4 regions of the Mesorhizobium sp. AD1-1 genome follow, and region 4 is predicted to be linked to each of the others. Evidence: riboswitches for the same ligand, from Rfam matches in the RefSeq annotation. Region 4 holds a riboswitch; each other region holds the start of a gene.
What was found. Region 4 has a riboswitch for cobalamin ahead of LB519_RS00655 (aromatic ring-hydroxylating oxygenase subunit alpha). Riboswitches for the same ligand answer to the same signal wherever they lie in the genome.
Positions count from the first base shown of each region.

Region 1: another riboswitch for cobalamin. It lies ahead of LB519_RS14325 (ABC transporter ATP-binding protein); the one in region 4 lies ahead of LB519_RS00655 (aromatic ring-hydroxylating oxygenase subunit alpha).
Region 2: another riboswitch for cobalamin. It lies ahead of LB519_RS22535 (DUF1636 family protein); the one in region 4 lies ahead of LB519_RS00655 (aromatic ring-hydroxylating oxygenase subunit alpha).
Region 3: another riboswitch for cobalamin. It lies ahead of bluB (5,6-dimethylbenzimidazole synthase); the one in region 4 lies ahead of LB519_RS00655 (aromatic ring-hydroxylating oxygenase subunit alpha).

Region 1 is NZ_JAIUGP010000006.1:208,923-216,266, forward strand. Features, by position in the region: gene LB519_RS14305 (lysophospholipid acyltransferase family protein) at 1-275, shown strand, start outside; gene LB519_RS14310 (phosphatidate cytidylyltransferase) at 275-1,210, shown strand; gene LB519_RS14315 (FecCD family ABC transporter permease) at 1,236-2,222, opposite strand; gene LB519_RS14320 (ABC transporter substrate-binding protein) at 2,252-3,199, opposite strand; gene LB519_RS14325 (ABC transporter ATP-binding protein) at 3,249-4,037, opposite strand; cobalamin riboswitch at 4,202-4,409, opposite strand; gene LB519_RS14330 (AraC family transcriptional regulator) at 4,645-5,478, shown strand; gene LB519_RS14335 (alanine racemase) at 5,484-6,623, opposite strand; gene LB519_RS14340 (D-arabinono-1,4-lactone oxidase) at 6,623-7,344, opposite strand, start outside.
Region 2 is NZ_JAIUGP010000013.1:31,638-38,981, reverse strand. Features, by position in the region: gene cobN (cobaltochelatase subunit CobN) at 1-3,279, opposite strand, end outside; gene cobW (cobalamin biosynthesis protein CobW) at 3,298-4,335, opposite strand; gene LB519_RS22535 (DUF1636 family protein) at 4,338-4,766, opposite strand; cobalamin riboswitch at 4,805-5,009, opposite strand; gene LB519_RS22530 (winged helix-turn-helix domain-containing protein) at 5,040-6,239, opposite strand; gene LB519_RS22525 (NADH-quinone oxidoreductase subunit A) at 6,571-6,936, shown strand; gene LB519_RS22520 (NuoB/complex I 20 kDa subunit family protein) at 6,927-7,344, shown strand, end outside.
Region 3 is NZ_JAIUGP010000025.1:44,863-52,206, reverse strand. Features, by position in the region: gene LB519_RS30195 (MFS transporter) at 1-354, opposite strand, end outside; gene LB519_RS30190 (TetR/AcrR family transcriptional regulator) at 475-1,083, shown strand; gene LB519_RS30185 (hypothetical protein) at 1,371-2,354, shown strand; partial or broken gene bluB (5,6-dimethylbenzimidazole synthase) at 2,477-3,094, opposite strand; cobalamin riboswitch at 3,205-3,385, opposite strand; gene LB519_RS30175 (histone deacetylase family protein) at 3,507-4,433, shown strand; gene LB519_RS30170 (exodeoxyribonuclease VII small subunit) at 4,437-4,688, shown strand; gene LB519_RS30165 (DUF2277 domain-containing protein) at 4,799-5,065, shown strand; gene LB519_RS30160 (pirin family protein) at 5,105-6,025, shown strand; gene dxs (1-deoxy-D-xylulose-5-phosphate synthase) at 6,168-7,344, shown strand, end outside.
Region 4 is NZ_JAIUGP010000001.1:131,743-139,086, forward strand. Features, by position in the region: gene LB519_RS00650 (hybrid-cluster NAD(P)-dependent oxidoreductase) at 1-668, opposite strand, end outside; gene LB519_RS00655 (aromatic ring-hydroxylating oxygenase subunit alpha) at 693-1,940, opposite strand; cobalamin riboswitch at 2,055-2,257, opposite strand; gene LB519_RS00660 (DUF680 domain-containing protein) at 2,768-2,965, shown strand; gene LB519_RS00665 (DUF680 domain-containing protein) at 3,045-3,245, shown strand; gene LB519_RS00670 (DUF680 domain-containing protein) at 3,315-3,560, shown strand; gene LB519_RS00675 (ABC transporter ATP-binding protein) at 3,639-4,751, opposite strand; gene LB519_RS00680 (alpha-glucosidase) at 4,776-6,440, opposite strand; gene LB519_RS00685 (carbohydrate ABC transporter permease) at 6,445-7,344, opposite strand, start outside.

The DNA of each region.
Region 1 (7,344 bases), on a different contig from region 4:
GCACACGCAACATGACAGACGAGCCGCTGCTGGCGTTCCGCTCCGGGCTCTACAATCTGTCGACGGCGCGGCCTGAGGTCGAGCTGATCCCGTGCTGGATCGAGAACATGTCGCGCGTGCTGCCCAAGGGCCAGTTCCTGCCGGTGCCGCTGCTGTGCCGCGTCGTTTTCGGCGCGCCTGTCGCGGTTGGCCCGGGCGAAGAACGCCGCGCCTTTCTCGAGCGCGCCCACGCCGCGCTTCTGGCGCTCAACCCGCGTCCCGAGCGAGACGATTGATGCGCCACGAAATCTCCATCCTGATCATCGGCCTGCTGGCGGTTTTGACCACCGCCAGCATCGTCGCCACCATCCTTTCGGCGCGAGCGCCGAAGCCGCTGAGCTCGACGCTTGTCAATCTCACGCAGCGCATCAACGCCTGGTGGGTGATGGTGGCGCTGATGACGGTCGCCTTCTTCTTCGGCCGTTACGGGATGACCATCCTGTTTGCGCTGATTTCCTTCGCCGCGCTGCGCGAATTCGTGACGCTGACGCATACGCGCCGCAGCGACCATTGGGTGCTGCTCGGCATGTTCGGCATCATCATCCCGTTTCAGTACTGGCTGGTGTGGACCGCCTGGTACGGGCTCTTCGTCATCTTCATTCCGGTCTACTGCTTCCTCTTGATGCCGGCCATCACGGCGCTGCATGGCGACACCGAACGCTTCCTCGAGCGGATCGCCGCGCAGCAATGGGCGGTGATGATCTCGGTCTATTGCGTCAGCCACGTCCCCGCCCTGCTGACACTCGACGTGCCAGGCTTCGAAGGCCGCACCCTGCTGCTGATCGCCTTCCTGATCATCGTCGTGCAAGGCAGCGACGTGCTGCAGTACATCTTCGGCAAGCTGTTTGGTAAACACCGGTTTTCGCCGAACGTCTCGCCGTCGAAAACCTGGGAAGGGCTGATCGGCGGATTGGTGTCGGCGAGCCTGCTCGGCGCGCTGTTGTCGTTCGTGACGCCCTTCTCGCCGCTGCAGGCGGCAGCCGTGGCCTTCGTCGCCTGCTCGATGGGATTCCTAGGCGGGCTGGTCGCCTCGGCCATCAAGCGCGACCAGGGCGTCAAGGACTGGGGCCATCTCATCGAAGGCCATGGCGGCATGATGGACCGCACCGACAGCCTGGTCTTCGCCGCCCCGGTGTTCTTCCACATCGTGCGCTATTTCTGGACCGTGTGATCCGGCGACCGGTTGCCAAACGCGCTCAAAGCCGGTTGCGGATCAGCATGGTGACGACGAAGAACGCACCGACCGAGCTGGTGATGATGCCGATCGGCAGTTCCTGCGGCGGCAGCAGCGTTCGGGCCAGAAGATCGCTGGCCAGCAAAAGCACCGCGCCGAAGACGGCGCAGCTGGCAACCAGGCGCAGATGCAAGGGGCCTGCCAGCGGCCGCGACAGATGCGGGATCATCAGCCCGACGAAGCCGATGACCCCGGCGACAGAGACCAGGATCGCCGTCGAGAAGGCGGCGACGAGAAACGTCATTCGGCGCATGCGCGCCACTGGCACGCCAAGGCTTTCGGCGGCGTTTTCGCCGGCCAGGAAGGCATCGAGCCGGCGGTGGTTCCACAGCGCGTAAGCCAGAATGGTGCCCGCACCCAGCGCGCCGAGCCAGATATTGTCCCAGCGCGCCAGGCCAAGGCCGCCCATCGTCCAGAACAACACGGAGTGGGCGGCGCGCTGGTCGCCGGCAAAGACCAGGTAGTTGGTCAAGGCGGTGAACATGAAGGACACGGCAAGGCCGGCGAGGATCAGCCGCTCCGGCCCTTGGCCCCTCACCCGCGCGACCAGCAGCAGGACGACGCCGGCGGCCAATATGCCGCCGGTGAAGGCCGCGACCGGCAACGTCCAGATGCCAAAGCTGTCGCCGAAGACGGTGATGACGGAAACAGCACCGGCGGCGGCGCCCGACGACAGGCCGAACAGGAACGGATCGGCGAGATCGTTGCGGGTCACTGTCTGCAGCAGCGCGCCGACGACGCCGAGGCCCGCGCCGACGCAGATGGCCAGGATCGTGCGCGGCAGCCGCAGATCGACGACGATCTTGCCGACCGGCCCGGACACGTCGTGCCCGCCTAAGCCGATTGCGCGGCCAAGCGCTGCTACAACGTCGGCCAGCGGGATCAGCGTCGAGCCATAGGCGATCGACAGCAGAGCGAGAGCGGCGATCGCCGCCGCTCCCGCCAGCATGGCCAACGCAAATGCCGGATGGCGCAAGCTCAAAATGCTTCCGGGTGCATGGCCTTGGCGATCTTGTCGATCGCTTCGATGTTGGCGGGTCCGGGCGTCAGCTCGGCGTAGCGGAGGGCGACGAAGCGCTCGTTCTTGACCGCGTCTGTCTCCTTCATGGCCGGATGCGCTTTCAGGAAATCGAGCAGCTTCCTGTAGCCGCCACCGTCCTGGTAATCGAGCAGGATGAGGAATTGCGGATTGCGCGACGCCACCGTTTCCCAATCCGTGTTGCCCCAGCTGGTGTCCATGTCAGCCATGATGTTGTCGCCGCCGGCGGCAGTGATCATGGCGCTGGGGATGGCGAACTTGCCTGCGGTGAACGGCTTGTCCTCGCCGGAATCGTAGAGGAACACCCGCGTGCCCTTGGCGCTGCCGACCTTGGCGGTGATGTCGGCGAGTTGCGCCTTCCAGCCAGAGACAAGCTTTTCAGCCTCGGCCTCCTTGCCGAAGATCTTGCCCAGCTTTTCGACGTCGCCATAGAGCAGGTCCATCGAGGCGGCGGGGCGGCTCTTGTCGAGATGGACGCAGCTTTCCGTCAGAACCAGCGTCTTGATGCCGTGCGGGGCAAGCGTGTCGGGCGTCACCTCGCCACCCGGCTTCATGCCGTAGTACCAGCCGGCGAAGAAGAAATCCGGCTCGACGGCCACGAGGTTTTCGAGCGTCGGATATTTCGGCGCCAGCTCCGGGATCGAACCCTGCTCTGCCTTGAATTCGGGACCGACCTTGTACCATCCGGTGATGCCGGTCAGGCCGACGATTGACGGCTGCAATTTCAGCGCGAAAGCCATCTCAGCCATGTTCAGATCATGGATGACAGCGCGCTTCGGCGGCGCGTCGAAGGTCAGCGGCTTGCCGCAGCTGTCGACGGTTACCGGGAAGGCGAAGGCGGTCGAGGTCAGCAGCGAGACGGCAAGCGAAAAAGCGAGGCGTTTCACGGGTATGCTCCTTGTGGGTGGGATCGGGTCGACTATGGAACGGCTTCAATCACGACGGCGGCGCGGCACGGTTCGGAACCTCGAACACCGTCAACTCTCGATCCTCGGTCGGATGGCGCAGGCGCAGCACATCGATGCCGAAAATCTCGCGGATCAGCTGTTGGGCCAGCGCTTCGCGCGGTGCGGCGAGCGCTTGCAGACGGGCATGGTTCATCACCGCCACCCTGGTGGCGAAGGGTGCTACCAGCGCCAGATCGTGCAGCACCGCGATCACCGTCATCTCAAAGCCTGCCACGAGGTCGAGCAGTTCGCCGCGGGCGCGCGGGTCCAGATGGTTGGTCGGTTCGTCGAGGAACAGGATTTTGGGCTGCTGGGCGATGGCGCGCGCCAGTTGGGCGCGCTGGCGCTCGCCGCCCGACAGCGAGCCGACGGTGCGGCCAAGCAGCGGCAGCAGGCCGGTCCGGCGCAGCGCCTCGACGGCGATATCGCGTTCCTCGCGCCTGCGCCGCAGCCCGGCGTGCGGGACCCGGCCAAGCTCGACATAATCGATCACCGCCAGCCGCGGATCGGGCTGGTCGGTCTGGCCGACAACGGCGATATGCAACGCCCGCTCGGCGGCCGAAATCCTGTCCAGCCCGCGTCCGCCAAGCTTCACCTCGCCGGAACTTGGCCGCAGCATGCCCGACAGCATGCGCAGCAGCGTCGTCTTGCCGGCGCCGTTGGGACCGATGATGGCAAGGCGATCGCCAGCGGCCACCGAGAAGCTGACCGCCTGGACCAGATTCCGCCCATTCGCCATGGCACAGAGGTCATGGGCTTCGAGAAGCGCTGCGCTCATCGGCTGCAGCCCGCCGGATTGCGGGGACGGCAAAGCGTGCGCATGGTGATGCGATGATCGATGGAGCCGTCCAACTTTCCGTCACTTTCCAAAACTGACGACGGAAGGAAGCTGGCGAACCGGCCGACAAGGCCGGGATTCGCGTTTCCTCCCGGCACACCCCGTCCGGTCAACTCAGTGATGGCAGGTCTCCTGGCTCGCGGGTCGTTGCGCCATCCTGCCTTCCCAGCCTTGCCGGCCAGTGGCATTCACGGATTTTGCTCGCCGCTTACAGTTGCGGGGGCAGCCACGGCCTCGACCTGAACAGGCCTCACCGTGTTCCCTTTTCACCCCTCGCCTTTCGGCTCGGGGACCATCACCACTTCAGCGTAGATTTCCACCAAACGCTTCGCAATGGATTTCTCGGACGAAGTGGTGGGCCAGCTAAGGGAAACAGGCATTGCACGCTCACTTTATGTAATAACATAACATTCTTAGGAGATGACGCGGCCCGCTGTCAAGCGAAAGCCCATGGGATCGGCGCAGATTGCACGGAATGCGCAATTTCGATCAAACTGGCCGCGCCAGGAAACGCCAAGATGATCCGGCCAATGCGAAAAGGAGCCCCATGAACCCGACCGAGAAAGCGCTGTGGTTCGTCGAGAGCCATCTGCCGGAGGCGATCTCGCTTGACGATGTCGCGCAAAGCAGCGGCGTGTCGCGTTTTCATGTGACGCGCGCCTTCGGCGCCGCAACCGGCCGCTCGGTGATGGGTTACATGCGCTCACGCCGGCTGACCGAGGCGGCGCGCAAGCTGGCCGGCGGAGCGCCCGACATCCTCGTCGTCGCGCTCGACGCCGGCTACAACTCGCATGAGGCGTTCACCCGTGCCTTCCGCGATCAGTTCGGCACCACGCCGGAACTGGTGCGCGCGCAAGGCTCGACCAACAACCTCGACCTCGTGGAGCCGATCCTGATGGACCAGTCCTTCCTCACCAATCTCGAACCACCGCGCTTCGAGACCAGCCGGCCGTTCCTGATCGCCGGCCTCGGCGAACGCTACAGCTGTGAAACCAGCGCCGGGATTCCGATGCAGTGGCAGCGTTTTGCACCCTTTATCGGCAACATCCCCGGCGAGATCTCAGGCGTTTTCTACGGCGTGTGCCTTAATGGCGACGACGCGGGCAATTTCGACTATGTCGTCGGCGTCGAAGTGTCCGGCTTTGCGGATCTGCCGAAGGACTTCTATCGGGTGCGGGTGCCGGCGCAGAAATATGCGGTGTTCTCGCACCGCGAGCACATCTCATCCATCCGCCGGACGATCAACACGATCTGGAACAGCTGGCTGCCCGCCTCCGGTCACGAAATCGCGGATGCACCGGAATTCGAGCGCTATGGACCGGAGTTCGATGCCCACAGCGGCAATGGCGGGCTGGAGATCTGGGTACCGGTGAAGGCGTAGCTCGATCACGCCATCGGCAGCGCCGGCCAGCGATCGATGACCTTTCCGCCGGAAAACACGGCGATCGACCCGAATTGCTGCAGCACGGCCTCGCTCTGCGTCGGCCTTAGAAACGCGTAGTCGCCTGGCCTTGCGGTCGCATCGGCGGGCAAGCCCATGAATTGCTGGTTGGAGGACAGGCCGAGCAGGCCGTTCGTCTTCATGCCTTGGGGGAAGACCGGCTCGGCCATCCACTTGCCGCCATAGAGATAGCAGCCCTTGCGCGGGAAGCGGCCGAGCGCCTGCAGCAGGCGAGTAACGGCCGGCGGACCAGGCAGCATCGGCTCGACCACTTTCAGGATCGGCGTAGCGATGAAAGCCGCCGGCTGGAAGCCGTCGAGGCCTGGCGTATCGAAGTCGCTGGGCAGCACGAAGGCCGAGCCCATCGACACTTCATTGGCCGCGCCGCCACGATGAAGCAGCGCGGTCTTGCTGCCGCCGATGTTGAGGATGCGGCGCTGGTCGGCACCGAGACAGGCGACGAACGCCGCAGCCTGCGCCGACGCCTCCGCCAATGCCTTTGCCGGTCCGCCGAAAAGGCCGGGAATGAGCGGCGCATGCGCCTCGTAGGCCATGACGCCTTCGCAATGCAGCCGGACCGGCAACGCGCTCAGCGCCTTCGACAAGGCCGCGGGATCAGCAAAGCCGCCGCGATGCAGCCCGACATCGATCTCGAAAGCGATGCGCAGGCCGATGCCGAGTTCGTCAGCGAGAGCACCGTATTCCGCCAGTCTCTCCTCGCTGTCGATCAGCCAGCAGACACGCGACCAGTCGGCATCACCCTTCACCAGCGCAGTCCTTGCCGTACCAATCGGCATCGGCTTGCCGTAGAGCAGATCGGCATCCGGAAACGCCTTCAGCACCGCCTCGCTGATCGGCGGGTGGAAGGTCATGAAGCTGCTGGTGCCGAGCGCCTTGCCTATATGCGCAAGCAGCGGCAGGCAGGCGAGCGATTTGTCGACCAGCCGCACGGCCAGGCCGGGATCCAGCCTCCTTTTTACCAGGGCAATGTTTCCGTCCAGCCGATCGCGGTCGAGCAGCAGGCAGGGCTGGAAGATGCCGGCTTCCTTCAGCGCATCCGAGAGGGTGGAAAAATAGGTGCTCATCATTCGATGCCGAACAGGCCGGCCATGTAGGGCGACACGAAGCGGTTTTCCGGATCGATGTCGCGGCGCGCCGCCATGGCATCGTCCCAGCGCGGGTAGAGCTTTTTCAGCTCCGCCGCCTTGAGGCTATGCATCTTGCCCCAATGCGGCCGGCCGCCATATCTGCGGAAGATCGGCTCTGCCGCCCGCATGAACGGCAAAGGATCGTTCGCGGCGTCATGGTGGATGGCGATGGAGCAGGTCAGCCTGTTGTAGAATGGCGAAAGCCAGAACTGGTCCGGCGCGACCGAGCGCACCTCCATCGGGAAATAGACCTCGGGAAAGCGCTTCTCGGTCAGCTCGATGATCTCGGCCAGCGCCTTCGGCCCTTCCTCGAACGGCAAATGATATTCCATCTCGTTGAACTTGGTCTGCCGGTCGCTGGCATAGACGTTGAGCCAGTCCTGCACGTAGTCCTCGGCGGGAAATTTGGCGGCCGCCGATCGGATCAGGCGGCCACGCAGCGATGGCAGCCAGGCAAGTGAAGTGCGCAGCCTGCGCAGTGTCCTCAAGCCCGCCTCGTCCTCTTCCGGCGGCCGCGTGGTGGGTGCGGCATCGCTGAAATCACTGGCGATGAACTGCGCATAGCCGGAAAACGGAATGTAGTAGAATTCGGCCGAGCGATGCGCGGCCATCATCGCCTCGAAATCGCGCAGCATCTCGGTGATCGGCAGCACATATT
Region 2 (7,344 bases), on a different contig from region 4:
GCCGCGCCGGCGCGCCGACAGGAAGCGCTCGGCGATGATTTTTGCGGCGGCTGGGTTTTCGCGCAGGATGAAGGCGCGGACCATGGGATCGCCTAGATAGGCATCATGAACCGCCTCGATCAGCGTTCCCGAAATGGCGTGCGTGGTTTCGGCGAAGCCGACCAGCCGGTCGACGGTTTCGGCGAATTCGGAGGCACCGCGCGGGCCGTGCCGCATCTGGCCAGCGATGAAACGGGCATTAACGGCGCGAGCACGCACGACACGCGCTACGGCCTCACTGATCGAGCGTGGCTTCGGCTCTTGCGGGTCCGTGGTGTCGAGCACGATGACGTCGGCATTCCTGCCGAGCGCCGCAAGTGCTGCGGAAAAGCCGCCGATGAAAGCGACATCGGCGGAGCCCTCGAGGATGTCGCGGCCGGGGTCGTCGCCGGTGTGGACGAGAAGATCGGCTTCGGCGATGCGGCCCTCGAAAACGCCGGGCGCGGAGATGCCTTCGCCCCCGGCGCCGCCATAGGCGTGCGATGTAGCGTCGAGATAGGCGCGGCCGATTTCGTCGCGCGCGCTCCAGTTGCCGGAGGACATGAGATCCTCGACGCCGGCGCCATAGGTGCCGGGCGAGGTGCCGAAAATGCGCGGGCTGATCTTGCCGTCGGCGCGGGTTTTGGCCGCGAGCGGGTTTTCCGAATCGTCCTCGTCGCGCGCGGCAACCGCGTTGGCTGCGGCATCGATCAGCGCGATCTGGGTCGGGAACATGTCGCGGAACAGGCCTGATATGCGCCATGTGACATCGACGCGTGGCCTTCCGAGCGTGGCCGGCGGCAGCACTTCGATGCCGGTGATGCGGCCGGTGGCCAAATCCCATTGCGGCCGGCAGCCCATCAGCGCCAGGCCTTGAGCGATCTCCTCGCCGCCGGTGCGCAGCGATGCCGAGCCCCAGAGATCGATGACCAGCGAGCGTGGCCAGTCGCCATGCGACTGCATGTAGCCGCGCACGACTTCCTCCGCCGCGGCCCTGCCCAGATCATAGGCGGTCGGCGTCGGCATGGTGCGCGGGTCCGAGGTGAACAGATTGCGGCCGGTGGGCAAGACGTCCGAGCGGCCGCGCGCAGGCGCGCCCGCCGGACCGGCCTTGACGTGGCCGCCATCGAGCGCGGCAAGCAGCGCCGTCTTCTCGGCTTCAGCGCTTTGTCGCCGCATGGCGTCGGGCTCATCCTCCGGAGCGCGGCCATAGATATGCAGCCCGTCCTTGATGGCAAAATCCTTGAGATCGCAAAGCCAGGCGTCGATGCGGCGCAGCGCCTCGTCCGGTGCATCGGTTCTCGCGACGCCGGCTTCGGTGGCGAGGCCGGTTTTTTGCGCGGTGTCGACGATCAGTTTCGCCAGTCGGTCACGGCGGCGACGGTCGAGCCCGTCGGCCTGGGCATATTCATCGACCAGCCGCTCGAGCTTATGCTGGTTTTCGTCCAGCCCGGCGCCGGTCAGCGGTGGCGGCAAATGGCCAAGGGTGACGGCGGCAATGCGCCGCTTGGCCTGCGCCGCTTCGCCCGGGTTCGAGACGATGAAGGGATAGATGACGGGCAGGGGGCCGGTGACGATCTCCGGAAAGCAGTTTTCCGACAGAGCAACGGTTTTGCCCGGCAGCCATTCAAGCGTGCCATGGGCGCCGACATGGACCAGCGCGTGGACGCCGAGCGACTTGCGCAGCCAGAGGCCGAAGGCGATCAGCGCATGGCGCGGGGGCAGCGTCGGGTCGTGGTAGTCGGCGCGGCGGTCGACGGAGCGGCCGCGGTCGGGGGCGAGGGCGATGGTGACGTTGCCGAAGGTGGCGGCGCGGAAGGGGAAGCTTCCGCGCAAACCTGTTTCGTCTTCCGCTTTGCCCCAAGCGGCTTCGACCGCAGTGATTGCCGCAGTCGGCAACTCCGTCGAGAAGGCAATGTAGTTATCTAAGGCCAATCCAGTATCGCTGGCTTCCAGCAAATCCAGCAACCCACGCGGCGTCTGCGGAATCCCCTCAATCACATAGCCCTGCTCCTTCAGGTCATGCAGCATGGCGAGCACGCTGGACGGCACGTCGAGGCCGACGGCGTAGCCGGTGCGGCCAGGAGCGCTAGGGTAATCCGGGATCAGGATCGCCAGCTTGCGCCCGGCGCGGGGCGTCTCCTGCAACTTGATGAAGGCCGCGACGCGGTCAGCGACCTGCGCCACGCGATCCGGTTCCGGCCGGTTGGCGAAGGCGCGGTGGCCGAGTGCGGGATCGGTCTCGGTCTCGCCCTTGAAGGAAATGGCGCCGGCGAGGACGCGGCCGTCGAGTTCGGGCAGCACGACATGCATGGCGAGGTCGGCGGGTGCCAGGCCACGCTGGTTGTTTTGCCAGATGTCGCGGCGGGTGGTGGCGACGATGACCTGGAAGACAGGCACGCCGGCGCGGTCGAACAGCGTTTCGATGCCGGGTTCGGCGCCTGAGGCGAAAGCGGTCGCGGTGATGATGGCGGCGGGCTTCAGCGCCGTCAGTGCTGTTTCCACGAAGGCGAGGGAGGTTGGGTCCTTGAGGCTGGAGACGAAGATCGGGACTGGGTCGATGCCGCGCTGCCGCAGCGCTTCAACAAGCGCATCGATGGGCGCGACATCGGCGGCCAGCAGCATCGAGCGATAGAACAGGATGGGGATGATAGGAGCGTTGACGTTGTAAGCGCCAGCATTCGATAAGTCCCGCTTCTCCACAACTCCACTTCCAGGCACGTAAAAACCAGCTTTCGGCACCACCACCGGGCCGATAACTTCCGCATCCGACCCCGCCAGCCGCGCCAATTTCCGCACCAGCGCGCCCATATTCGCCGGGCCGCCCTCGCGGAAATAGTCGAGCAGAGCGTCAAGTTCTTGGCGCGGCAGCGTCGAGGCTTCGATCAGGCGCAGATCCTCGTCGCGGCATTCGCCGGGCAGCAGCGCCAGTTTTATGCCGCGTTCGCGGGCGGTCGAGGCAAGCTGGTCGCAGCCGTAGCGCCACCAGTCGTAGCCGCCGAGGATGCGCACGAGGATGATCTTGGCATGGCGGGCGACGCTGTCGACCCAGAGGTCGACGGACATGGGATGGCGCAGGTCGCGCAGTGCGGCCAGCCGCATCGAGGGCAGGCGGTCGGCATCGGTCCTCCACGCCGCCGCCAGTCCGGCGAGGTCGCTGTCGGTGAAGGACAGCGCCACGATATCCGCCGGCGTCTGCCGCAGATCGACCGGCTCGGCGAGGTCGTCGAGCGAGGCGGATGTCGTGGTGAGGATGTGCATCGCGACCCGTGTCCGAAATCAGCCGGCGAGTATACGCTCGATCGCCGGACGGTTCAGCCCCTTCAGGCCGATGACGACGAGGCGCGAACGGCGGTCATCCTGCGCGGTCCAGGCGCGGTCATAGTAATGATTGACGCGCGGCCCGACGGCCTGCAGCAACAGCCGCATCGGCTTGCCGCCGACCTCGACGAAGCCTTTTACACGCAGCACGTTCTCTTCTTCTGCGACCGTGGCGACGCGTTTTGCCAGTTCATCGGGATTGGCGACCGAGGCTATGTCGACAATGAAGGTGTCGAAGTCGTCATGCTCGTGGTCGAAGGCGCCGTCATGATGGGATTTGCGGTTCTCGATGTCATCCTCGACGGCGAGACCGAGCCCGAGCAGCACGGAGGGATCGACCTTGCCATGCGAGGTCGGCACGATCTTCACCGCGCGGGCGGAGTGTTCGCCAATGATGGCATTGGCGCGGGCGGTGCCGGCGGCGTCCATCAGGTCGCTCTTCGACAGGATGATCAGGTCGGCGCAGGCGATCTGGTCCTCGAACAGTTCTTCCACCGGATCGTCATGGTCGAGCGTCTCGTCCCCGGCGCGCTGCGCCTGGAGGGCCTCCATGTCGTTGGCGACGCGGCCTTCGGCCAATGCCGGTCCGTCGACCACGGCGATGACGCCATCGACGGTCACCCGGCTTTTCACGCTCGGCCACTGAAAGGCCTGGACCAGCGGCTTGGGCAGTGCCAGGCCCGAGGTTTCGATCAGGATATGGTCGACCTTCGGCGTCAGCGACAGGATTTGGTCGAGCGCCGGGACGAAATCATCGGCGACGGTGCAGCAGATACAGCCATTGGCCAGTTCGACGATGTTTTCCTCGGGGCAGGTGTCGATACCGCATCCCTTGAGGATCTCGCCATCGATGCCGATGTCGCCGAATTCGTTGACGATGATGGCGATGCGCTTGCCGCCGGCGTTTTCCAGGAGATGGCGGACCAGCGTCGTCTTGCCGGCGCCGAGGAAGCCAGTGACGACGGTGCAGGGAACGCGGGATACGGAAGTGGTCATGGTCAATCCTTCAGCATGTCGATGGGTGGAATGCGGGCCACGAGGCCGCGCTTAAGGCTATCGGGGCGGCCACGCCAGGGAATGAGACCGTCGGTCGAGGTGGCGAAGAGCTTTGCGCCTGTCACGAGGTCGGCGCCGCTGGTCGCGGTCAGGTCGCCGAAGACATAGCTCCAGCAGCCGTCGCGCAGGATCGCGGCGCTGAGGCGCCGCTTGCAATTGCCAAGGCATTCGACGCTGCGGATGCGGATATCGTCGCCAGCGGCGGCGCGGCGCGTGTCGTCCGTCAGCAACTCGCCGGCGCGGGGATGAGCGTCGGAGCCGGTCTCATTGCGGCAGGAGCCGCAGACGATGATGGTGACGCCGGCCAAGGCATCATCATGGCCGGACGAAATATCCGCTGTGCCAGCCGAAAAACTGCTGTCGTGGTCCAAAGATCGGGCTCCTTGCCCGGAAACCCGCCGGGCGATCGGATTCTACAGTCGCAGACGGCAGGTCTCCTGGCTCGCGAGTCATCGCCTTGGGTAGCCGCCTTCCCGGGAATTCCCAGTGGTTTTCGGCCTTGGCTCTTCGCTTACAGTTGCGGGGACAGCCGCGGATTTGGGATTTTGCCCCGCACCGCATTCCCTCTTAGCCCTTGCCGTTGCGGGCAAGGGACCATCTGGAACCGGATTTAGGCTTTTGCGGGCGGCGGTGTCAACGCGAGCTTACGACACGGCTATGTCGGCCAGCGCCGCGCCCAAATCGCCGGCAGGCGTCACTTCGATGCGTTCGAGCCCGAGCCAACCTTGCATCTGCTTCAATTCCTCGAACAGCTCCGCAGCGGTTTCAGGCGGCGCACCGGGCTCGGCATAGGCCGCATGGACCCGCAGTATGCTGGCCGGGCGATCGGCCTTGAGGTCGACGCGTGCCACGATCCTGTCGCCGAGCAGGAACGGCAGGACATAATAGCCATACTGCCGCTTGTCGGCAGGTGTGTAGATCTCGATGCGGTAGTGGAAATCGAACAGCCGCTCGGTGCGCGAGCGCTCGAAGACGACCGGATCGAAGGGTGCCAGCAAGGCGCGGGCCTCGACTTTGCGCGGCAGACGGGCGTCCCGGTGAAGATAGGCCGGCTTGTCCCAGCCTTCGACACGCACCGGCAGCAACTCGCCCGTTTCAACCAGTTCCTCCAACCGGCCTTTCATATCTGCCGGCGACAGGCGGAAATAGTCGCGCAAATCGCTTGAAGTCGCCACGCCGTGGGCGCGGGCGGAAATGCGCAGCAATTCGCGGTGCGCGTCCTCAGGCGTCGGCACCGGCAGGTCGAGGATCGCCTGCGGCAGCACGCGCTCGGGCAGGTCATAGAAGCGCTCGAAACCGCGGCGGTGCGCCGTGGTGATGCGGCCGGCCCAGAACAGCCATTCGAAGGCGTGTTTGGCATGGCTCCAGCCCCACCAGCCGCCCGAACCTTTCTGGCCCTCCAGCGCGGAAGCGGCGATCGGGCCGCGCTCGGCGACCTCGCGGTAGATCTCTTCGATGTAGGCGGCGTGCTCGCGGCCCCATTTGGCGAGACCCAGATACATTTCCTCGCCCCGCTCGGCGCGCTGCATGCGCCAGCGCATCAGCGGGTATGTCTCGACCGGCAGGAAGGAGGCCTCGTGCGCCCAATATTCGAAAACCATCCGCTTGCGCGTCACAGCCGCGTTGTCGAGCAGCGAGAACGGGTAGGGGCCAAGGCGCGAATAGAGCGGCATATAATGAGCGCGCACCACCGCGCTGACGGAATCGATCTGCAACAGGCCGGTGCGGGAGAGGGTGCGGGCAAAATGCCGGCGGTCGGGCGTGCCGGTCGGGCGAGGATCGAGGAACCCTTGGGCGGCAAGGGCGATGCGCCGGGCCATCGGGAGCGAGATCTTTTCCTTCATGCAGGTATCACTTTGACGTGTTTTGACCGAGGGTCGAATGGCTGATTCCAACCCATGCTAGCAGGGTTTTGGCGGCATCCATGTCAGGAGAGAAAAGTGGAGTAAAAAGCGAAGGAAATCAAACAGGAGCGGATCGGACCAGTTTGCCGCGATATGCCATCCAGGTCGATGTTTTGAACAAGGTTTGACTTGCTTCGCTGGAAGTGCTGCGCTAACCCTCGCCGCGTTGCAGCATAGGCCCTTAAAACGGTTCAGCGGTTAAACTGTCACGCTTCCGCATTAGGGTCCGGTGCTGTAATCAACGTGGATTGGCGCCAACGGAAAGCCGAGCATGAACGCACTCTTGAGCTCATACCTGCCCATCGTCCTGTTCATAGGCGTGGCGCTGGTTGTCGGCCTGGCGCTGCTGGCCGCGCCCTTCCTGGTGGCCTACCGCAATCCCGATCCCGAAAAGCTTTCCGCCTACGAGTGCGGTTTCAACTCGTTCGACGACGCCCGCATGAAGTTCGACATCCGTTTCTACCTGGTGTCGATCCTGTTCATCATCTTCGACCTGGAAGTAGCCTTCCTGTTTCCGTGGGCGGTGTCGTTTTCGAAGATCGGAATGCTCGGTTTCTGGTCGATGATGGTTTTTTTGGCGGTGCTGACCATCGGCTTTGCCTATGAATGGAAAAAAGGAGCGCTGGAATGGGATTGAACGACAGTTCAGGCACCCTCGTCGCGCCGAAGCCCAAGGGCATCATCGATCCCAACACCGGCAGGCCGGTGGGGGAGGACGATCCCTTCTTCCTCGAGATCAACAACGAGTTGGCCGACAAGGGCTTTCTGGTCACTTCGACCGAGGCGCTCATCACCTGGGCGCGCAGCGGGTCGCTGATGTTCATGACGTTCGGCCTCGCCTGCTGCGCGGTCGAGATGATCCACACCTCGATGCCGCGCTATGATTCGGAGCGGTTCGGTGTCGCGCCACGCGCGTCTCCGCGCCAGTCCGACATCATGATCGTCGCCGGCACGCTGACCAACAAGATGGCGCCGGCGCTGCGCAAGGTCTACGACCAGATGCCGGAGCCGCGCTACGTCATCTCGATGGGCTCCTGCGCCAATG
Region 3 (7,344 bases), on a different contig from region 4:
TGGCATGGCCGCGGCCAGTAGGGCCGACACGAACAGCGTCCACACCGGCCAGTCCTGGTTGGCCGCCGCTATCAGGACGGCGAAAGCCAGCACCGCGACGATGGTGGTGGGCACGACGATCCGTGTCTGGCCCAGGCGGTCCACCAGTCTGGATATCTGCGGCGCAACGAAAGCGTTGGCCAGCGCGTATGTTGCCGAGACGGCTCCGGCCAGCCAGTATTCGCCACGCGTCTGCGACAGCATCGCCACGATGCCGATGGGCGCCATGGCGATCGGCAGGCGCGCCATGAATCCGGCGGCCGCAAAGCCCTTGGCTCCGGGGGCACGAAAGATTTCCGAATAGGGATTTTGCATGGGTGGTTCCTCGACAAAGGACGATTCGGCAATTACATACGAAGCGTATGATTGTTAAATAGAGCATACGCCGCGTATGTCAATTGGCATACGTTACGTATGTGAATAGGGCCAGAAGCCATGCACAGACCCCGCAAGGAGATGATCGCCGAGACGCGCGCAAAGCTGATCGCGGCGGCCCGCCATGCCTTCGGCACAACAGGCTATGCGGAAGCCTCGATGGATGATTTCACCGCTTCGGCCGGGCTGACGCGCGGCGCGCTCTATCATCATTTCGGCGACAAGAAGGGGCTGCTGCAGGCGGTCATAGCCCAGATCGACGGCGAGATGGCGGCGCGCATCAATGAGGTCGCATCGAGAGCGCCGACCCGCTGGCAGCATTTCGTCGACGAGTGCTCGACCTATATCGAGATGGCGCTGGAGCCGGAAATCCAGCGCATCATGTTCCGGGATGGCCCGGCCGTGCTGGGGGATCCAGCGCAATGGCCGAATGCCAGTGCGTGCATCGTGTCAATGACCGACCATCTGACCGCGCTGCAGGAGGAGGGGGTCGTTGTCTCGAGCCTCGACCCCGAGACGGCCTCGCGACTGATCAACGGAGCGAGCAGCCAGGCAGCGCAACGGATCGCCAATTCGAGCGACCCCGAAGCGACGTCCAAGAAGGTGGTGACGGCGTTCAAGCAACTGCTCGAAGGCCTGCTCAAGAAGCCGGATCCGCAGTCGAATTGAAGTTCCCACCGGAGCTTCGTGCCGGCAGCTGTTCCCGATAGGAATTTTTTCTTGACGCCTGCCCTCAGCTAAGGTACATATTCGTCCATGGTGCTGATTTGCGCCGGTGACCCGCCGCACAGGCGGGTTTTTCGTTTGATGCTCCGTCAGACAATGCGCCGGCGAAAGGCTGCGAAAGAAAACCGTTGCCCAGAATTCGTCGCCCTGTGGTGCTAGGGCCGGCAATTGACAATCGTCGGGTTGAGTTCATCCTCTTCCACCATCTCTGAGGCGGAGATTCGGGGCACATGTGGGATTTCGAGATCGGCCGGTCGGTGTCCATCATGATGCGGACCTGGCCGTTCATCGTCTTTCGTATGATCGTCTATTTCGGCATCACGCTGGCCTACATCATGGCGACCGGCACCGGTGCCTCGGTCGGCTATGGTGTCGGCCATATCTCCACCGATCCCGACGGGCCCATGTCCTTTGCCCTGTGGGGCGGCGTGGTCGGGTTTGGCATCGTCTCGATCGCGGTCTACTGGATCCGCGAATACATCCTCTATATCGTCAAGGCCGGCCACATCGCCGTCATGGTTCATCTGATCGACGGCCGCGACATTCCCGGCGGTCAGGACCAGATCGCCTACGCCAGGGATGTCGTCACCCAGCGTTTTGCCGAGGCCAATATCCTTTTCGTCGTCGACCAACTCGTCAAGGGTGCCATCCGCGCCATCACCGGCCTGCTCGGCGGTATCGCCGCCTTCCTGCCGATACCGGGCCTGAGCGGCCTGGTCTCCTTCATCAACACGGTGATCCGCCTGTCGCTGACCTATGTCGACGAGATCATCCTCGGCTACAACATCCGCATCAATTCAGCCTCACCCTTCGAGACGGCGCGCCAAGGCGTCGTGCTCTATGCCCAGAACGGCAAGGTCATGGTCAAGAACGCCGTCTGGCTGGCGGTCATCATGTGGGGCGTGTCGTTCGTCATCTTTCTGATGATGCTGGCGCCTGCCGGCGCCATTCTGTTCCTGATGCCCGGCCAGCTCGCCGGCTGGGCCTTCGTGCTCGCCATCGTCTTCGCCTGGGCATTCAAGGCGGCCTTCATCGAGCCTTTCGCCATCGCTTGCCTGATGCAGGTCTATTTCAAGACCATCGCGGGCCAGGTGCCGGATCCGGCCTGGGACGCCCGGTTGGCCGAGGCGTCGTCGAAGTTCAGGGAGCTCAAGGACAAGGCGCTCGCCTCCTTCGGCGGTTCGCGCTGGGGTACGGCCGGCGCCACACCCTGATCGGCCGGGCAGGTGGTGTCTGGTGAGGCAGAAACGGTGTTGAGGCGCGCCACGGTGGACTTCAGCTGTGTCTCGCCTTGCCCGGAAAACGTCTCGCTCATGATCAGTTCCGGCAGCGGCAGCCGCCGTCCCCAACCATGCGTTTCAAGGTCCGGTTTGGAAGCGAACTCGGAAACACGGCCGACGCAGAGATAGGCGATTGGCGTTACGTGATCCGGAATGGCCAACAGCCGCTTCAGCGCCTCAGCCTCGATGATGCTCACCCAGCCGACGCCAACGCCCTCGGCACGCGAGGCCAGCCAGAAATTCTGCACTGCGCAGACGGTGCTGTAGAGATCCATCTCCGGATTGTGCCAGCGTCCCAGCGGCGAACCTTTCGAGCGCTGCCGGTCGCAAGTGATGCAGATGTTGAGCGCGCTTTCGCAGATGCCTTCCAGCTTGAGCTTGCGGTACAGCGCCTGTTTTTCCGCCTCGATCGCCGGCAGTTCCTGCTCGCGCGCGGCCAGGAACAGGTCGCGCACCCTTTCGCGTCGCTCGATGTCACGAATGACAATGAAATTCCATGGCTGCATGAAGCCGACCGATGGCGCGTGATGGGCGGCAAGCAGCAGCCGCGCCAGCACGTCGTCATCGATCGCGGTGGGCAGGAAATGGCTGCGCACGTCGCGCCGCGTGAACATGGCGCGATAGACCGCATCGCGCGCATTCTGGTCAAATCCATCGTCAATGGCAGCGGTCATATGTTCCGGCATCGCTTGTCCCCTTGCGATTGCAGATTCAAAACGGTCAGAGCGTACGTTGTGCGTCCAAATGGACGCACGTCGCTCTGATGTCATCCGCCTGACCATGCGGATGACGATGCCTGCCAGGCCGGTCTTCTGGCTTGGGATCAACCCGCGTCCGGTGCCTTCCCGTCATCGACAGTGGCATTTACCGGCGCGGTCCCCCTCACAGCGTTGGGCACGCCACGGAATTCAACCGTGTTCCCGATTCTCCCGCTTGCGGCGGGCACCAGGCAGTGCCAAGGACTTTACGCCGAAGCGCCGGCGAGGCCAATGCCTGCGGCGACACGAATGGACGCAGGCGCGATTTTCCCCAGTCATCGGCCGGCCGTGCATGGCCTTTGTCGATCCGGGTCACTAGATTAGGACGATGACCACCCGTCTCTACACGCATCCGATCTTCCTCGAGCATCTCACGCCGCCCGGACATCCCGAGCGGCCCGACCGCCTGCGTGCCATCGAGCGCGTGCTCGATGAGGAAGCCTTTGCCGGGCTCGATCGTATCCAGGCGCCGGAAGGCGACGAGGCCACCATCCTCTACGCGCATCCCGCCGATTTCGTCGCCCGCGTGCGCGCCGCCATTCCCGACGAGGGGATTGCCCGCATCGATGCCGACACCACTGCCAGTCCGAAGAGCTGGCAAGCGGCGATCACCGCGATCGGCGCCGCCAACGCCGCCGTCGATGATGTCTTTTCGGGCCGCGCCGACAACGTCTTCGTCGCCGCCCGGCCGCCCGGCCATCATGCCGAAAAGACCACGGCCATGGGCTTCTGCCTGTTCAACACGGCGGCGATCGCGGCGCGTTATGCGCAGAAGAAACACGGTGTCGAGCGCGTTGCCATCGTCGACTGGGACGTGCATCACGGCAATGGCACGCAGGATATTTTCTGGGACGATCCCTCGGTGCTCTATTGCTCGACACACCAGATGCCGCTTTATCCCGGCACCGGAGCGAAGACCGAAACGGGCGCCGGCAACATCGTCAACGCACCGCTGGCGCCGCAGACCGGCAGCGAAGTGTTTCGCGATGCCTTCCTGTCGCGCGTCCTGCCCGCGCTCGACAATTTCGCGCCCGACCTGATCATCATTTCGGCCGGGTTCGACGCGCACCACCGCGATCCGCTGGCCGAGATCAATCTGACCGAGGATGATTTCGATTGGGCGACCGGCCAGTTGATGCAGCGCGCGGCACGCCACAGCGGCAACCGGCTCGTAAGCCTGCTCGAGGGCGGCTACGATCTGCAGGGATTGGCATTTTCGGTCGCCGCCCATGTCGGGCGACTGATGAAAGGATGAATGATGGCTGGTGAGACCAACGAAGACGTCAAGGCGATGAGCTTCGAGCAGGCACTCGATGCGCTGGAGAAGATCGTCGATGATCTGGAGCGTGGCGACGTGCCGCTCGACCAGTCGATCAGGATCTATGAACGTGGCGAGGCGCTGAAGGCGCATTGCGACCGGCTGCTGAAGGCCGCCGAGGACAAGGTCGAGAAGATCAGGCTGTCGCGCGACGGCAAGCCGGTTGGAACGGAGCCCCTCGACGCGGATTGAGGCCGGTCCGAACGATGGCCTCGCCTCACCGGTTTTTGGACATGATCATGATCGAGGCTATAACTCGTTGCGATTGAAACAGCTCAAGGACAAGAGGAGATACGGAAGCGATGTGCAGAAACATCAAGACCCTGTTCAATTTTGATCCGCCGGCAACCAATGACGAGGTGCGCGACGCGGCCCTTCAGTTCGTCCGCAAGCTGAGCGGAACGACGCGACCCTCGAAGCAGAACCAGCACGCCTTCGATCATGCCGTCGACGCCATCGCGGCCTCGGCGCGCGAACTGCTCGATTCCCTGGAAACCCATCAGCATCCGCGCAATCGCGAAGAGGTGGCGGCCAAGCTGCGGGCAAAGGCGGCCATCCGCTTTGCCTGATGCGGCCAGGCGGCCTTCGACCACCGACAAGGAGAGTCCATGAGCTTCTTCCCCGGGAAAGACCCTGAGGTGGGCGATGCGTTCGCCAGCGATCAGATCGAATTGATGGTCATTCCGAACGCCAAGGACATCGGTGGTTTTCAGGTGCGCCGTGCCCTGCCAACGGCAAAAAGGCGGTTGGTCGGTCCGTTCATCTTCTTCGACCGCATGGGTCCCGCGATCCTGCGGGCCGGCCAGGCGCTGGACGTCCGTCCGCATCCGCATATCGGACTGTCGACGGTCACCTATCTGTTCGACGGCAAGATCCGGCACCGCGACTCCCTCGGCACCGAAATGGTCATTCAGCCCGGCGACGTGAATTTGATGACCGCCGGCCGCGGCATCGTCCATTCGGAGCGTACGCCGGAGGAACTGCGTGGCGCGCCGATGTCGGTATCCGGCCTGCAGACATGGCTGGCGCTGCCGGACGACAAGGAAGAGGTGGCTCCTGTGTTCGAGAACACAGGAGCGCTCAGGCTTCCCGAGATTGATGCCGAAGGCGTCAACGGGCGCCTCATCATCGGCGATTTCCAAGGATTACGGTCCCCGGTCAGGGCCGATTCGGAGACGCTCTACGCCGACCTGCGCCTGGCGCCCGGCGCCAGCGTGAAAATCCCTGCCGATGCGGAAGAGCGCGCCATTTACACGCTGGAAGGCGAGGTCTCGATTTCGGGCGATGTGTTCCCAGCCGAACGGCTGCTGGTCTTCCGTCCCGGTGACGAGATCGTCGTGTCGTCGCAGACCGGGGCGCATTTCATGCTGTTCGGCGGCGCCTCTCTTGGTTCGAAGCGTTACATCTGGTGGAATTTCGTCTCGTCGTCGAAAGAGCGTATCGAACAGGCGAAAGAGGAATGGAAGACAGGCCGCTTCGACATCGTTCCAGGAGACGAGGAAGAGTTCATTCCGCTGCCGGAAAGCTGATGCCTGTCGCCCAAAGTGGCCCGGTTTTGGGGAAACGACCTGCATAGAAGCAAAAGACCACAGTCTGATCCGCGTCACTGACACGCATTTACTTTCGCCGGCCGGCGGCCTATTTCGCCCATCAACCGAAAGCCTGAGCACCGTGAACGCAACGCCGCATACGCCGCTTCTCGACAAGGCCCGCATCCCGGCCGACCTGCGCATGCTTGCCGAGAGTGAGCTGCCGCAACTGGCGTCCGAGCTTCGCGCCGAACTGGTCGACGCGGTATCCCGCACGGGTGGTCATCTGGGCGCCGGCCTTGGCGTGGTCGAGCTGACGGTGGCGCTGCACTATGTCTTCAACACCCCGGACGACCGGCTGATCTGGGATGTCGGCCACCAGGCCTATCCGCACAAGATCCTGACCGGCCGCCGCGACCGTATCCGCACGCTGCGCCAGGAAGGCGGCCTATCCGGCTTCACCCGCCGCGCCGAGAGCGAGTACGATCCATTCGGCGCTGCCCACTCCTCGACATCGATATCGGCCGGCCTCGGCATGGCCGCGGCCCGCGATCTCTCCGGCGGCCGCAACAATGTCATCGCCGTCATCGGCGACGGCGCCATGTCTGCCGGCATGGCCTACGAGGCGATGAACAATGCCGGCGCGCTCGATGCACGGCTGATCGTCATTCTCAACGACAACGACATGTCGATCGCGCCGCCAACCGGCGCCATGAGCGCCTATCTGGCGCGGCTGGCCTCCGGCAAGGCCTATATCGGCCTGCGCGATTTCGGCAAAAAACTGACGTCTTATCTCGGCAAGCGTGCGGATCGTGCGATCACAAGGGCGGTCGAGCATGCACGCGGCTACGTCACCGGCGGCACGCTGTTCGAGGAACTCGGCTTCTATCACATCGGCCCGATCGACGGCCACAATCTGGAGCATCTGATCCCGGTCCTGAAAAATGTCCGAGACAATGGCGAAGGCCCGGTGCTCATCCATGTCGTCACCCAGAAGGGCAAGGGCTATGCGCCGGCGGAAGCCGCCGCCGACAAATATCACGGCGTCAACAAGTTCGACGTCATCACCGGCGCGCAGGCCAAGGCGCCGGCCAACGCACCGGCCTACACCAAGGTGTTCGCCGAAAGCCTGGTCCAGGAGGGCCGCGAGGACGACCGCATCGTCGCCGTCACCGCAGCCATGCCGAGCGGTACCGGCCTCGACCTGTTCGGCGAAGCGTTCCCGTCGAGGACCTTCGATGTCGGCATCGCCGAACAGCACGCGGTCACCTTCGCCGCCGGCCTCGCCACCGAAGGCTACAAGCCGTTCGCGGCCATCT
Region 4 (7,344 bases):
ATCTCGCGCTCACGGAAATCGGGCGCCAGCAATGGCAGCCGGATCGCGTCGATGCGGCCCATATGGCCGAACCAGCCCTCGCGGCTCGACCGCTCCTCGATCATGAAGCCGAGCGACAGCCCAGGCATGCGGCTGCCGAGCAGTTCGAGCTCCTTGCGGAAAATGATCTCTTCCGGGCGGCGCGCGCAGTTGACGAAGCCGACATCGGTCCATGGCGCGCAGTCGTTCAGCCAGCGCAGCATCGACATCATCGGCGTCACGCCGGAACCGGCCGAAATGAACAGGTATTTGGCGGCCGGGTGGCTGTGCAGCGAGAAGTCGCCGGTCGGCCCATAGGCCTTGACGTGCGAACCGGGCGTCAGATGGTCGAACATCCAGCGCGTACCGGTGCTGCCCGCCTGCGCCTTGACCGTCACCGCGATCGAGAACGGCCGCGACGGCGAGGACGACAGCGTGTAGGTGCGCATCAGCGGCCCGTCCGATGTCGGCAGTTCCAGAGTCACGAACTGCCCCGGTTTGTAGCGGAACCAGGTCTGGTTGTCGGAGCGGAAGGTGAAGGTCTTCACGTCAGGCGCTTCGTCGCTGACGCCGATCACTTCCAGCACCTGCAGCCTGTCGTTCCAGGGCGTCATCTGGTCGAGATGGCGATAGAGGCCAAGGTCCGTCATCGCATTCATCCTCTTGTCCCTGGGCTAGGCGACGCTGCGCAGGGCCGGCCGGCCGCCTTCGGCAAGGCGCGGCCCGATGAACGACGCGTACCACTCGACGAACTGGATCACGCCGCCCTCATGCAGCTCCGAATAGGGGCCTGGTTCATAGGCCGGCGACAGGATGCCGAAGGCGTTTTCCTCGACGATGCGGCGGTCCTGGTCGTTGGTCTCGGTCCAGACATGGGTGAGCTCAGCGAGGTCGTAGTCGACGCCTTCGACCGCATCCTTGTGGACGAGCCATTTCGTGGTCACCGCGGTTTCCGTGGCACTGATCGGCAGCACGCGGAAGGTAACGGCGTGGTCGCCGAGGATATGGTTCCAGGTCGTCGGATAGTGATAGAGCAGCAAGGAGCCGATGCGGTCGGTTGAAACGCTGTCGGACAGGTTCTTCTGGACCGCCCGTTTTCCCGTCATGGTGTAGCTGACGGCATCGCGCAGCAGCGGCGCGCGGGTGGCGCGGTACTGCCCTGCCGGATCGATGCGGAATTTGCTCGGCAAGCCTGATGCCTCGCATCTGGCCCAGTGTGCGACCATTTCAGGGTCGCTGTCGGCGCCATGGACGCCGGTTATGGTTGGAGCCTCGGGGAAGGTCTTGCACAACTCGGGATGATTGGCGGCGCAGTGGTAGCACTCGCGGTTGTTTTCCCAGACCAGCTTCCAGTTGCCCTTCTCGACGATCGTGCTCTCGAAGGCGATCTTTGCTTCACGCAGCCGGTGCGGCAAAAGATAGGGTTCGATCATCGCCCGCATCGGCGCGAAATCTGCCGGTTCCTTGGCCAGGCAGATGAAGATGTAGCCGCCGACGCTCTCGCAAGCGACCGGCTTCAGGCCGAAATCACTCTTGTCGAAACCGTCGGCCATCTGGCGGGCAAACAGCAGGCGGCCGTCCAGCTCGTAGGTCCACTGATGATACGGGCAGACGAGCTTTGCCGCGGTACCCTTCTCCGTGTTGCACACGCGGCTGCCGCGATGGCGGCAGGAATTGTGGAAGGCGTTGATCTTGCCGTGCTGGTCGCGGACAAGGACGACCGGATAATCGCCGACCTGCACGGTGATGTAGCTGCCCGGCTTCGGCAGTTCGCAATCATGGCCGATGAACAGCCAGTCGCGATACCAGATCAGCTCCATGTCGAGCTTGAAGTAGTCCGGATCGGTGTAGAAGGGCTGCTCCAGCGAAAAGCCTTGCCGGCGCCCCTTCAGGAGCCTCAGCATGTCGTTGCGGATATCCATGTCCTGTCCTCGTTCCTAAGGACTGAACTGGTGGTGACGGAGGAAGGATTGAAACACAGGCCGGCTGTGTGCCGGACATGCGCTATCCACCTCTTGACCGCCCACCGCGATCAGTCGAGTCTAAAAATCTCGGGCTGGTTTCCGGGCTCTGGAGTTGTCCTTGCGGACCATCGCGACACCTTCCCAGGCGGTTGCCCAGTGGTCTCCCGTTGCGACTTGAACTCCACCACCGTTGCGGGGGCAGCGCCGGATTCTGACCGGCTTCCCAATTCTCCGCCTCGTCGTCACGAAGCGGCACCTGAGATGGTATGATCTAACCACGATCGCGGGCGCGGCGGCGGCATGAAAACGACATCGTATCCATGCGGCGCGACACGGCATGCGAAACGCTACTGCAGATCGTCGCGGGCCAAGATCCCACCTCCCGGGCGGCCATTTGCCGGCTGCGATCTTCCCGAATCCGACCCTTCGCGGGGGTCAAAAAAGGTTAACGGTTTCGAAAAGTGACTATTAGCTTGCCCTAAAATCGAACCGAACGGTTCGTTTCTGTTGACGGTGCGTGCAGGACGGTGTGAACGCTGGGCCTCTGAAACAGTCAGTGATCCATCAAGTGTCTATACCTAACACACTGATATGAAGAAGAAAAATGCATCCCTAGATTCCGTTGGCACAATTTCAAGGTGTGGATTCATGGTCCACACGGAACAACTTCGTGATTGGAAAAGACGACCTTGCCCTCCCACATCGGGGCTGTCCGAACGACGCGATTTCATTTCCAAGACACGCCGCTAGACGGACGGAAAAAAGACGATACTGGAGTACCAAAAATGAAAAAGATCATTCTCACTGCCGCAGCCCTTCTGGCCATTTCCGGCAGCGCCTTCGCTGGTAGCGACCACTACGGTTCCAACGCCGCGGCAGCCACTGCTGTCGACAGCTCGTACACCGCTTCGACCAAGAAGTCGGAACCGGCTGCTCAGGCGCCTGCCCAGGGTGCTGACCGCAACCTCTTCGGCAACAACTAACAGCCGATTCCCAGTTTCCCGGTCGACGGCGGGCTCGCTCGCCGCCCTGGCGAAATTCAGACATTCAGGAGTATTCAAGATGAACAAGATCCTCATTGCTGCCGCCGCCGTTCTGGCCATCACCGGCAGCGCTTTCGCGGGCAGCGACAACTACGGTTCGAACGGCTCCAACCAACCTGCCGCCGCTGTGGACCAGTCGTACACGGCTTCCACCAAGACCTCGGAACCGGCTGCCCAGACGCCCGCTCAGGGCAGCGACCGTAACCTCTTCGGTCGCTAACAACCAATTTCGCAACCGACGGCAGCTGTGTCTGCCGTCCTGGCGAAATCCAGAATTCAGGAGACTAAAATGAACAAGATCCTTATTGCTGCCGCCGCCGTTCTGGCCATCACCGGCAGTGCCTTCGCCGGCAGCGACAACTTTGGCTCCAATGGTGCCAATCAGCCTGCCGCCACGACTTCGGTCGACAGCACGCGCACCTCTTCGGTACGCAACACCGGTTCGCCGGTTTACAAGCTGCTGAACTCGTCGGGTGACACCACCCAGAAGTCTGCTCCGCAAGGTGCCGACCGCAACCTCTTCGGCAACAACTAACAACCGAAGTCGATCTCCAAGTCAAAGAGCGGCGGGCCCGGCCCGCCGCTCTTTTTGTGCCTGACACGGTAATTGCGGTTAAGCCGCCTTTGCTTCCACTTCATGCAACGCGAAAGAACGTCCATCCGCGTCGAAGATATGCAGGTCCTCGCCATTGGCGCTCAGCCGCAATGTCGAGCCGCGCTTGACCTCGACATTGCCGGGCAGCTTGGTCACCAGCGGCAGATCGGCGCGGCCGATGTCGACATAGACAAGCTGCACCTCGCCGAGTTGCTCGACATAGTCGACCGTCCCCTCGAACAGATAGTCCGCGCCGCTGGCGATGATCAGGTCCTCCGGCCGCACGCCAAAGCTCACCGCAGCGCCCTTTGCCGAAGCCGGCGTCGCAATCGGCACGGTCGCCTTGCGTCCGCCGACATGGCTGACGACGGTCGGGTTTCCGGTCTTTTCGATGGTCGCCGGCAGGATGTTCATGGCCGGCGAGCCGATGAACTGGGCAACGAACAGATTGCCGGGCTTCTTGTAGAGGTCCATCGGCGTGCCGACCTGCTCGATATGGCCGTCCTTGAGCACCACGATGCGGTCGGCCAGCGTCATCGCCTCGACCTGGTCGTGGGTAACGTAGATCATGGTCGTGTTGGGCATCGATTCCTTGAGCTTGGCGATCTCAATGCGGGTGGCGACGCGCAGCGCGGCGTCGAGGTTCGAAAGCGGCTCGTCGAACAGGAACACCTTCGGATTGCGCACGATGGCGCGGCCGATGGCGACGCGCTGGCGCTGGCCACCCGACATCGCCTTGGGCAGCCGGTCGAGATATTTGGTCAGCTGCAGGATCTCGGCGGCCTGGCGCACGCGGCGGTCGATCTCGGCCTTGTCCTCTTTGCCGATCTTCATCGAGAACGCCATGTTGTCGTAGACGGTCATGTGCGGGTACAGCGCGTAGGACTGGAACACCATGGCGATGCCCCGCTTCGACGGCGGCACGTCGTTCACCACTTCGCCGGCTATTCTGAGTTCGCCGGAGGTGATTTCCTCGAGCCCGGCGATCGACCTCAGCAATGTCGACTTGCCGCAGCCCGACGGGCCGACGAAGACGATGAACTCGCCCGACTTAATATCGAGGTCGATGCCGTGGAGAATGTTCAGATTGCCGTAGGACTTCTTCACTTGTCTTAGCGTGACATCGGCCATTGGTTTCCTCCAGTGATTGGAAATTCAGTCGAGACGCCCGAACCAGGCGCCGTAGCCACCAAGCTCGATGGAACTGCTGCTCGCCTGCCCCGAAAATCCGTGCCCGGGCAGAGGTTGCAGCGATCGGCCGCCAAGGTCAACCTTGGCCCGCCCGGCTCCCAGATTGAAGACGCAGACGATCTGCTCGTTGCCTGCGCGGCGCGTGAAGGCGACGGTATCTCCCTCACTTTCGATGAAGGTGATGTCGCCCTTGGCCAGCGCCGGATGGGCACGCCGGAAGCTGAGAAAGCGCCGGTAGTGCTCGAGCAGCGAAGCCTCGTCGCCCTGCTGGACATTGACCGCTTGCGCCAAATGCTTGGCCGGCACCGGCAGCCAGGGTTTTGCCTGGGAGAAGCCGCCATTCTTGGCGCCGCCGTCCCACACCATCGGTGTGCGGCAGCCGTCGCGGCCCTTGAATTCAGGCCAGAAGCGGATGCCGTAGGGATCCTGCAAATCCTCGAACCGAAGGTCGGCCTCGCCGAGCCCAAGTTCCTCACCCTGATAGATGCAGACCGAACCGCGCAAGGACATCAGCAGCGCCGAGATGACCTTCAGGTAGGCGGTCGGGTCGGGCTCATTGGCGGCCCAGCGCGAGGCCGGGCGCATTACATCGTGGTTGGAGAAGGCCCAGCACGACCAGCCATCGCTGGCGACCTTGCCGAAGGATTCCAGCACCGAGCGGACCTTGCCCGCGCTGATCTTTTCCGGCGCCAGGAAATCGAAGGAGTAGCACATGTGCACGCGCTTGCCGCCGGCGGTGTAGGCGGCCACCACTTCAAGCCCACGCTGCGAATCGCCGACCTCGCCGACCGCTGCCGTTGCCGGATATTCATCGAGCAGGGCACGGAACCGTTCGAGGAAGCCGAGATTCTCGGGCCGGCTCTTGTCGTAGAGATGGTCCTGGTAGTTGTAGGGGTTGACCGCCGGCGCGGTCTGGTCGTTGCGCTCTTCCGGCGGCAGCGGCGGGTTGTTTTCCAAGCCCTGGCTGTGGAAGTAGAAATTGATGGTGTCGAGCCGGAAACCATCGACGCCGCGCTCCAGCCAGAAGCGGGTGACGTCGAGCAACGCGTCCTGGACTTCGTGGTTGTGGAAGTTGAGGTCGGGCTGCTCGGCCAAGAAATTGTGCATGTAATATTGCTGGCGGCTGGTGTCCCATTGCCAGGCCGAGCCGCCGAAGATCGACAGCCAGTTGTTGGGCGGCGTGCCGTCCGGCCTGGCGTCTGCCCAGACGTACCAGTCGGCTTTCGGGTTGCTGCGGCTCGACCGGCTTTCCTTGAACCAGGGATGATTGTCGGCGGTGTGCGACAGCACCTCGTCGATCATCACCTTCAAGCCCAGCCTGTGTGCCTCGGCGGTCAGCGCGTCGAAGTCGGCCAACGTGCCGAACATCGGATCGACATCGCAGTAATCCGACACGTCATAGCCGAAATCCTTCATCGGCGACTTGAAGAACGGCGAAATCCAGATGGCGTCCGCACCGAGTGCCGCGATGTAGGGTAGCCGCCCGATGATGCCCTTAAGGTCACCGATGCCGTCGCCGTTCGAGTCCTGGTAGCTGCGCGGATAAATCTGGTAGATCACCGCGCCCCGCCACCAGTCGCGATCGATAGCGAGGTCAGGCTTCGAGCTGGCCTTCAAAGCGGATTGCATCGTCTCAGCCTCCTTTCACCGAGCCGGCAAGCAGCCCGCGGACAAAATAGCGCTGCAGCGAGAAGAACACGATCAGCGGCACGATGATGGTCACGAAAGCCGATGTCGTCAGAATCTCCCAGTCGCCGCCGCGTGAGCCCAACAGCGCGTTGAGCTTGGCGGTCAGCACGATCTGGTCTGCCTCCGTACCGAGGAAAACCATCGCCACCAGCAGATCGTTCCATACCCACAGGAATTGGAAGATGGCAAACGAAGCCAGCACCGGAAACGACAGCGGCAAGACGATCTTGACGAAGATCTCGAAATCGCTGGCGCCGTCGATGCGCGCCGATTCCATGATTTCGCGCGGCAGGCCGGCAATGTAGCTGCGCAGCAGGTAGATGGCGAAGGGCAGGCCGAAGCCGGTATGCGCCAGCCAGATGCCGAGATAGGTCTTCGACGGCATGCCGAAGAAAGCGCCGACGCCGTTGTAGAGTTTCAACAGCGGGATCAGCGACATCTGCAACGGCACCACCAGCAAGCCGATGATGACCGCGATCAGCAGCGCCCGGCCGGGAAACCGCATCCAGGCCAGCGCATAAGCGGCAAAGGCGGCGATCAGGATCGGGATGACGGTCGCCGGAATGGTGACGGTCAGGGAATTCATGAAAGACCGTCCGATGCCTTCGGAGAACAGCACGGTTTTGTAATTATCGGTGGTGAATTTCGGCGGCGCCGACGAAGCATAATAGACGCGCTGGCCGCGATCGCCTTCGAACGCTTTCGGGGACTGCATGACGAAGCTGCCGTCGGCATTGAGCTGCAAGGTCACGCCGTCGCCGAGATCGGCTGTGGTGCCGGCGGGATACTGCGTCGGTGCCGCCGATTTGACCCCGAAGGCGCTGATGTCGCGCTTGGCGCCGTC